4 regions of the Billgrantia hypersalina genome follow, and region 4 is predicted to be linked to each of the others. Evidence: predicted binding sites of a transcription regulator. Region 4 holds the regulator's gene; each other region holds the start of a gene.
What was found. Region 4 encodes sigma-54, which starts transcription at its own class of promoters, with help from an activator protein. Its sites were predicted from a motif close to TGGCACNNNNNTTGCTNT; they were not measured.
Positions count from the first base shown of each region.

Region 1: the regulator sigma-54 is predicted to act here: its motif matches at 1,360-1,377, upstream of ACOJCM_RS01100 (urease accessory protein UreD).
Region 2: the regulator sigma-54 is predicted to act here: its motif matches at 836-853, upstream of glnA (glutamate--ammonia ligase).
Region 3: the regulator sigma-54 is predicted to act here: its motif matches at 1,256-1,273, upstream of ACOJCM_RS10510 (ANTAR domain-containing response regulator).

Region 1 is NZ_JBMIQI010000003.1:31,165-33,362, forward strand. It holds gene ACOJCM_RS01090 (urease subunit beta) at 1-102, opposite strand, end outside; gene ACOJCM_RS01095 (urease subunit gamma) at 113-415, opposite strand; gene ACOJCM_RS01100 (urease accessory protein UreD) at 433-1,326, opposite strand; gene urtE (urea ABC transporter ATP-binding subunit UrtE) at 1,565-2,198, opposite strand, start outside.
Region 2 is NZ_JBMIQI010000010.1:73,402-75,599, reverse strand. It holds gene ACOJCM_RS06970 (hypothetical protein) at 84-626, shown strand; gene glnA (glutamate--ammonia ligase) at 993-2,198, shown strand, end outside.
Region 3 is NZ_JBMIQI010000011.1:704,744-706,941, reverse strand. It holds gene ACOJCM_RS10515 (nitrate reductase) at 1-893, opposite strand, end outside; gene ACOJCM_RS10510 (ANTAR domain-containing response regulator) at 1,311-1,943, shown strand; gene ACOJCM_RS10505 (CmpA/NrtA family ABC transporter substrate-binding protein) at 1,940-2,198, shown strand, end outside.
Region 4 is NZ_JBMIQI010000018.1:625,299-627,496, reverse strand. It holds gene ptsN (PTS IIA-like nitrogen regulatory protein PtsN) at 1-221, opposite strand, end outside; gene hpf (ribosome hibernation-promoting factor, HPF/YfiA family) at 228-536, opposite strand; gene ACOJCM_RS17445 (RNA polymerase factor sigma-54) at 645-2,063, opposite strand.

The sequences.
Region 1 (2,198 bases), on a different contig from region 4:
GATAGGACGGTCGCCGGTGTTGGCGACCTCGACGCAGATCCGCTCACGCCCCGCGCAGAGCTCGATCTCGCCGTCTTTCAACTGATACTCACCGGGAATCATCGCGAGCTCCTTACACAATGGGAGAATGCACCGTCACGAGTTTCGTTCCGTCCGGAAAGGTCGCCTCAACCTGTACCTCGTCGACCATCTCCGGAACCCCTTCCATGACCTCGTCGCGGCCCAGGATCTCGCGGCCGTAGCTCATCAGCTCGGCGACGCTGCGACCGTCGCGTGCGCCCTCCATGATCTCGAAGCTGATCAGAGCCACCGCTTCGGGGTAGTTGAGCTTGAGTCCTCGGGCCCGGCGCCGCTCGGCCAGCTGGGCGGCAGAGAATAGCAACAGCTTGTCCTTGTCTCTCGGGGTCAGTTCCATGCGTGTCTCCTGGCAAGTCAGGTGAACCAGATACGGGGAGAATGGGAAGGCAACCCGGCCAACAGCGGCCGCAGGCAATCCCAGGCCTGCCGACAGATTTCCCAGGCCTCGTTGCGTTCGTGCCCCAGGTAGCGCAGCAGCAGCACGCCATGGCGTACCGTCACCGCCCAGCGCGGGCTCGCTGTCATGACGTCGCGCAGTCGCTCGATGGCGGCGGGTTGGTCGGCAAGGCCCACGGCCCAGAGCGTGGCCTGCACGCTGGCTCCGCCCTGCCCCCAGCGGCCCGCGAAGCGCGGGTGAGCGGGATCGAGCGGCTGTCGTTCCCACCACAGCGGCTGGCCATCACGGCTAAGGCGAAAGCGCTGGTCGATGCGACCTGAAGCGTAGGGCAGCCGGCTGGCCGGCCGTCCCAGGGCCAGCACTTCCCAACCCAGGCAGCGCGCGTCGCCGGACAGCGCTATCTCGGTAGACTGCTCGCCCCGTGAGCCATCGAAGGCGATGGTCTCCTGGGGTAACCACTCGAGCAGCCCACCCGGCGCCACCGACAGTGCGGTGCGCTGCATCCAGGCCACGCCGTGGCTGTCGGCGCGGTAGAGCTTGTTGGCCGCCGGCGTGGTCAACAAGGCGTGGGCGCCGGACTCGACCCGGGCCGTTATCGTCAGCGAATCGCCGCTGACCAACCCCCCGGGGGGATGCAACAGGTAGACGTGGCAGGCGCCGTCCCGGCCTTCGGGATAGAACGGCCGCTGTACCCGCAGTGGCCCATGATGGCGCGCCCTCGCCAGGCGGGTGACACCCTGGCGAGCCTCGAAGCCTAGCGCGAGCGACGCCGCCCAATGTCGGCCGGCATCGAAGCGATGGCCGGAATCCGTCGGCGGCATGACAATGGCTGAGGGTTCGAAAGCGGTCATGAAGAGTCCGGGCTTGGCGAATATGACCAGCTTTCAGCAAGCCCCGTACCATAAAGGGGAATGGCCTGATAGATCCTTAGGCATCAATGTCTTAAATGGAATACGGCAGGCCGCATGAGAGGCCTGCCGTTTCCTTTCGGTGCAGCCGGGAACCATCCGCGCACCTTGGAAGTGCAGCGAGTCTTCCAAGCACATCAAACTGGTGCACCAGTGCATAGTCCTGCAACGCCAACGAGCGCTACACCGTCAGGTGCTCCTTGATCAGCGTATCGGTCAGCTCGCCGATTTCACCCTTGGCCACCGGCCGGCCGCGATCCATGATGGCGAAGCGGTCGGCGTACTTGCGGGCGAAAGGCAGCTTCTGCTCCACCAGCAGCACGCTCAACCCATCTTCGGCGATCAACTTGCGGATCACCTCGCCGATCAGCGTGACGACATTGGGCTGGATGCCCTCCCCCGGCTCGTCGAGGATCAGCAGGCGCGGTTCGAGCACCAGCGCTCGGCCGATGGCGAGCTGCTGCTGCTGGCCGCCGGAAAGATCGCCGCCGCGGCGCTGCCGCATCTCCTCGAGGACGGGGAAGAGTTCATAGATGCGCGCCGGAATGGTGCGCCGGCCATCACCGCGGGCCGCAAGTCCCGTACGCAGGTTCTCCTCCACGGTCAGCAGGGGGAATATCTGTCGCCCCTGGGGTACGTAGCCGATCCCCAGGCGCGAGCGATCCTCCACCCGACGCTGGGTCAGTTCCACGTCGTCGGCGTAGCGAATGCTGCCGGAAGCCACCGACACCTCGCCCATGATCGCCTTCATCAGCGTGGTCTTGCCTACCCCGTTACGGCCCATCACGCAGGTGCACTGCCCCGCCGGCACGCTG
Region 2 (2,198 bases), on a different contig from region 4:
TACTTTTCTAAACTTAATCCACACAGTTCGTAACTTCCTTCCGCGTGCCGGTCGGTTAGCCCTCTCTTCGTGGAGCCTGAGCGATGACTTTACCCAGCGTCTTCCTCGATGCCCGAACCGCAGGAGCGCAACTGCCTCACAACCTGCTCAGCCTCGGGCAGGCGGCAAGACAGTGGCAAGGCGGATATGAGCTGCTGCTGGTGGATGATACCGGCGACCGGCGCCTGCCGGATCTGGCTCGTCGCCACCAGGCGATACTGCTGCCGTGCAGTGCGCCGACCTTGGGGCGACGTTTGAACGCGGCCGTTGGGGCCAGCCATGGGGAGGTGTTGATGTTTCCCGGGCTCGGGGCGTGCCATGCCATTGATTGGTTGAGCCAGCGGATGGCGGAGTTCGAATTGGGCAGGAAATGGGATGCTGCCGTCTCTCCGCTGTATCGCCAGCGTCGTACGAGGCGATGGTGGAGCTGGCTGCACAAGACCTCTCCCCGAGATACCTTCTGGGTGGCTCGCGAATGGTTCGAGCGTATCGGCGGCTTCGACCCGCAGCTGGGCTGCGATGCGCTGCCCGATCTGCTCGAACGGCTGCGCGCCTGCCAGGCCCGCGTTGTGTTCCACGGCGGCTGATCCCGGCGCGCTGCTCCCCCTCCTCCTTCGTTCGCTCTTTCTTGGTGCATATCCATTCTCCATGCACCAAAGCGGTGCTCTTTTTTGCGCTTTCTTGGTACCTGCGTCAGGCTGAGGGCGGGCCTGGTGCAATGAGGTGCAGTCGGCGGTGGTTTATTTCCCTTTCAAAACAAAAAGTAGCCTAATCCAGGTCTTGCTTGGTGCAATTTTGGCACGGCTTCTGCATCAAGACGGTCAGCTCTCCATGCCCTGCATGGCGATCGTGGGCAGCCTGGCCCACAGCGTGCTACAACAGGCGCTGGATTCAACCAGCGCCAGTGGTCTTCAGCCAAACGAATCGAGCCACAGCTCAAACGGAGGACATACATGTCAGCCAAGACTCTCGCCCTGATCGAAGAACACGATGTGAAGTGGGTGGACCTGCGCTTCACCGACACGCGGGGCAAGGAACAGCACGTCACCATTCCGGCCCGTGACGTGGACGAGGAATTCTTCGAGAACGGCCAGATGTTCGACGGCTCCTCGATTTCCGGCTGGAAGGGCATCAACGAGTCCGACATGATCCTGCGTCCGGAAGACGGCACCGCCTTCCTCGACCCGTTCACCGAGGACGCCACCCTGGTGCTGCGCTGCGACATCATCGAGCCGGCCACCATGCAGGGCTACGAGCGCGACCCGCGATCCATCGCCAAGCGCGCCGAGGCCTACCTGCAGTCCACTGGCCTGGGCGATACCGCCTTCTTCGGACCCGAGCCCGAGTTCTTCATCTTCGACGAGGTGCACTGGAAGGCCGATATCGAAGGTGCCATGTACAAGATCACCTCCGAAGAGGGCGCCTGGTCCACCGACCGTCAGGTCGAGGGCGGCAACCTGGCGCACCGTCCGCGCGTCAAGGGCGGCTACTTCCCGGTGCCCCCGGTCGACAGCTTCCATGACATCCGTGGCGCCATGTGCAACACCCTGGAAGCCATCGGCCAGACCGTCGAGGTGCACCACCACGAGGTGGCCAACGCCGGCCAGAACGAGATCGGCGTGAAGTTCAACACGCTGGTGAAGAAGGCCGACGAAGTTCAGGAAATGAAGTACGTGATCCACAACGTGGCTCACGCCTACGGCAAGACCGCGACCTTCATGCCCAAGCCGCTGGTCGGCGACAACGGCAGCGGCATGCACGTGCACCAGTCGTTCTGGAAGGATGGCCAGAACCAGTTCGCCGGCGACCAGTACGCTGGGCTGTCTGAAATGGCCCTCTACTACATTGGTGGCGTGATCAAGCACGCTCGTGCCCTGAACGCCTTTGCCAACGCTTCCACCAACTCCTACAAGCGTCTGGTGCCGGGCTTCGAGGCGCCGGTCATGCTGGCCTACAGCGCGCGCAACCGCTCGGCCTCCATCCGCATCCCGTACACCGCGAGCCCCAAGGGCAAGCGCGTCGAGCTTCGCTTCCCCGACCCGACCGCCAACCCCTACCTGTGCTTCGCCGCCATGCTGATGGCCGGTATCGACGGCATCAAGAACAAGATCCACCCCGGCGATGCGATGGATAAGAACCTCTACGACCTGCCGCCGGAA
Region 3 (2,198 bases), on a different contig from region 4:
CTGCTGGACTGGTTCACGCCCTGGGAGAACAGCGTGACCACGTGCAAATGGCTGGCGAACCAGTAGAAGAAGGTTTCCAGGCGTTCCGCATCGAGATCGCAGTCGGCGGCGATGGCTTCCACGCCGTCATCCTGCTCGCGCGCCGCGGCCAGCGCCTCCTCGAAGCCCTGGACATGGGCTTCCAGATAGACCCTATCGAGCTTGTCGCGCTCGGCCATCCACGCCAGCAGCCCCGTGAACAGGCGCGCATCGCTGCCGGGCGCCAGGCCCAGGTAGAGATCGGCGAGCTCGCAGGTATCGGTGACCCGCGGGTCGATCACCACGATACGCAGCAGCGGGTTGCGCTGCTTGGCCACCTTGAGCCGCTGGTAGAGCACCGGATGATTCCAGGCCAGGTTGGAGCCCACCAGCACCACCAGCTCGGCCTCCTCGAGATCCTCGTAGCTGCACGGCACGGCGTCGGCGCCGAAGGCGCGCTTGTGGGCGGCCACCGCCGAGGCCATGCACAGCCGGGAGTTGGTATCCAGGTGCGGCGTGCCGAGAAAGCCCTTGAACAGCTTGTTGGCGACGTAATAGTCCTCGGTCAGCAGCTGCCCCGAGAGATACGCGGCCAGCGCCTGCGAACCGTGGGCGGCCTGCACGGCCGTGAGCCGCTCGGCCACGGTATCCAAGGCGGTTTCCCAGTCCGTTTCGACGCCATCGACCCGGGGCCGGGTCAGGCGACCGTGATGGCCCAGCGTCTCATGCAGTGCCGAGCCCTTCACACACAGTCGGCCAAAGTTGGCGGGGTGCGCCGGGTCGCCCTGCACGTCGACGATCTCGCCGTTATCGACGCTGGCCAGCACGCCACAGCCAACGCCGCAGTAGGGGCAGGTGGTTCGGGCCTCGCGCATGTCGATCTCCTGTCGGTTGGCTCGCGAAACGACGACGCCCGCCAACGGCCATCCCCAGGGAGGCGTTGACGGGCGTCGTTGCCGCTCGGGACGCAGCACGGCACGTCCCGTTGCAAATGCTTTTGTCCTCATCAAGCAGAATGCATGCCAATACCGTGAGTCGCGCGGCGATATCAGCCGGATGGCGCCGTGCCCTGCCGTATCTCTTACCTCCAGCCTCGCGGCAGCGCACCATGCCCGGCGCGAAACCCGCCTCACTGCACCAGGCTGGTGCCGAAATGCCGAACCCGGCGCTGCGTCGCAACACGCAAGCCCATGGCCGGCTGGCCGCAAGCCACGCACGACGCGCCCTCCGCCGCTTCTGGAATGTTTCTTGCTTCTGCTAGATGGAGCCTTGTCCGGAGTCGAGCGACGCCTATGCCATCCCCCTTGAACATCCTGCTGGTCGACGACGAGGTGGTACGTGCCGCCATGGTCGAGGAGGCGCTGATGGTCGAAGGCCACCGGGTCATCTGTCGGCTCTCGAGCCCGGCCAGCCTCAACGAGATGGTCGCGCGCCACCAGCCCGACGTGGTGATCATCGACATGGAGAGCCCCGACCGGGACACCCTGGAGAGCATGGCCCTGCTCAATCGCGAGAACCCTCGCCCGGTGGTGTTCTTCGCCGACCAGCACGACTCCAGCATGCTCCAGGCCGCGCTCAAGGCCGGCGTCAGCGCCTACGTGGTCGACGGCCTGGTGCCCGAGCGGGTCGAGGCCATCGTCGAAGTGGCCATTGCCCGCTTCGACGCCTTCCAGAACATGCGCCAGGAGCTCGACAAGGCGCGCAACCAGTTGGCCGATCGCAAGCGTATCGAGCGCGCCAAGGGGCTGCTGATGAAGCACCAGGACTGCGACGAGGAGCAGGCTTACCGCATGCTGCGCAAGCTGGCCATGGATCGCGGCCAGCGCATCTCCGACGTGGCCGACAGCGTCATCGACATTCTCGACCGCCTGAACCCCATATCGCCCCAGGGGCGATCCGCTGAAAAACGGGGACCCCGCTCATGAGCCACCCGCAACACCATGCCGCCAGCCCGGAACGCGAGCGCCTTACCCTCGGCTTCGTGCCGTTGACCGACGCCGCCCTGCTGATCGTCGCCCGCGAACGGGGCTGCTTCGCCGCCGAGGGGCTGGACGTCAGCCTGTCGCGGGAGAACGCCTGGTCCACCCTGCGCGACAAGGTGGCCGCCGGCCTGCTCGACGGGGCCCAGATGCTCGCCCCCATGCCCCTGGCCATGAGCCTGGGGCTGGGCCGCGCCCCCT
Region 4 (2,198 bases):
TGGCAGTGAGGGTTGCGCGCATGCGGAATAGCCACGCCATTGCCGATGCCGGTGCTACCCAACCGCTCGCGACCGATCAACCTGCCGAAGACCTCCTGGCTGTCGAGGCTCGGGGTGTTCTGCGCAATGAAAGTGCTGAAGAACTCCAGCACCCGCTTTTTGCTGCCCCCGGGAACGTCGAACAGGGCACGCTCCGGGGGCAGGATGGTTTCCAGTGTCATGGCGTCTCAGCGAATGCCGGCGCCCTGGGCGCGGGCCTGGGCCTTTTCCTTGTGTTTGACCAATTGGCGGTCGAGCTTGTCGGTCAGCGCATCGATGGCGGCGTACATGTCGGGATCGGAAGCTTCGGCGTGCAGATCGGCACCGGCGGCGTGCAGCGTACAGGCGGCCTGTTGGCGCTCCTTCTCGATGGAGAGGGTGACCTGAACATTGGTGATATTGTCGTAATGTCGCTGGACGCGGTTCAGCTTTTCGCTCACATAGTCACGCAGCGAATCGGTCAGCTCAACATGATGGCCGGTGATGTTGACTTGCATGACAAGCTCCTTCGTCCTTCGTGTGGTAGTACGATTGTAACCCTTTTTGCCTCCCTGCAAACCCCTCCGAACGAAGGCCTTGCCCGGCGTCAACGCTTCGCTCTGGGCTCAGCGAAAACGCTTGCGTTCGCTCGAGGAAGGGATTCCCAGTGCTTCACGATACTTGGCAACGGTCCGGCGTGCCACCTGTATGCCATCGTCGGCCAGCAGTTCCACCAAGCGGCTGTCGGAGAGCGGCTTGCGTGGCGGTTCGTCGGCGATCAGCTTGCGAATTCGGGCGCGGATGGCCGTGCTTGAGTGAGCATCGCCGTCACCGTTGCCGCCGACCTGGCTGGAAAAGAAGTACTTCAACTCGAAGACGCCACGGGGCGTGTGGATGAACTTCTGTGTCGTCACCCGAGAGATCGTCGACTCGTGCATGTCGACCGCCTGGCCGATGTCCGCCAGCACCAGCGGTTTCATGGCTTCCTCGCCCTGTTCGAGGAAGTCGATCTGGCGTGCCATGATTTCGCGCCCGACGCGCAGCAGCGTATCGTTGCGGCTCGCCAGGCTCTTCATGAGCCAGCGTGCCTCCTGCAGGTGATCCTTGAGAAACTGGTTGTCCTGGCTCTTGTCCGCGCGCCGCACCAGGGCAACGTAGTCGGGCTGGATGCGCAGCCGCGGAAGCGCCTCTGCATTGAGCTCCACACGCCAGCCCGACTCATCGTGATAGGCGATCAGGTCCGGCGTGATGTAATTGCTGCCGACCTCGGCATAGGCGCTGCCCGGGCGCGGGTCCAGCGAGCGCACCAGGGCGATGACATCGTCGAGTGACTCGTCGTCAAGCCCCAGGCGGCGCTTGAGCAGGCGGCGATCATCGGCTGCCAGTGCCTCGAGGAATTGTCGAACCAGGCGCCGCGCCTGAGGTAGCAGAGGCGTATCGTCGGGCAGCGTGGCCAACTGCAACATCAGGCATTCGCGCAGGTCGCGAGCGAAGACGCCGGTAGGCTCGAACTGTTGCAGGCGCAGTAGTATCTGCTCGACTTCACGGGTCGGCAGCCCTTCGAGCCCCTGCTGGCGCAGCCCGTCGCGAATCTCCTCCAGCGGTTGGGCCAGATAGCCCGTGCCGTCGACCGCATCGATCAGGCTTTCAGCGATCTGGCGCTGGCGTTCGTTCAGATCGGTCATCGCCAATTGCCAGATCAGGTGGCCGGCGAGTGTCTGCCCCGACGCCTGGCGTTCGAAATCCGGTCCTTCACCGCTACTGCCTGAGTTCATGGCATGATCGGGATAGGTATCCGTCCAGTCGCTGTCGGTAGACAGTTCGCTGGGGATTTCACTGGCCCAGTCGTCGCTCTCGGCTTGGCCGACCGCTTGTTCGCCAAAGCCGTCGTCAAGCTCCAGCATGGGATTGGACTCGAGCGCCTGCTGTATCTCCTGACGCAGGTCGAGTGTCGAGAGCTGCAGCAGGGCGATAGCCTGCTGCAGTTGCGGTGTCATGGTCAGCTGGGTGCCGACCCGTAGTTGCAAGGATGCTTTCATGGCCATGAGGATAACGGGCTCATCTGCCGGGGAAGCTCTACCCTAGACCGCCGGGCGATGACTTGCAAGGATAAGCTCTGCAATAAGCATGCCATCGGCAATATTCATGCCTTTACAGTATATGCGCTTGCCGATCAAGAG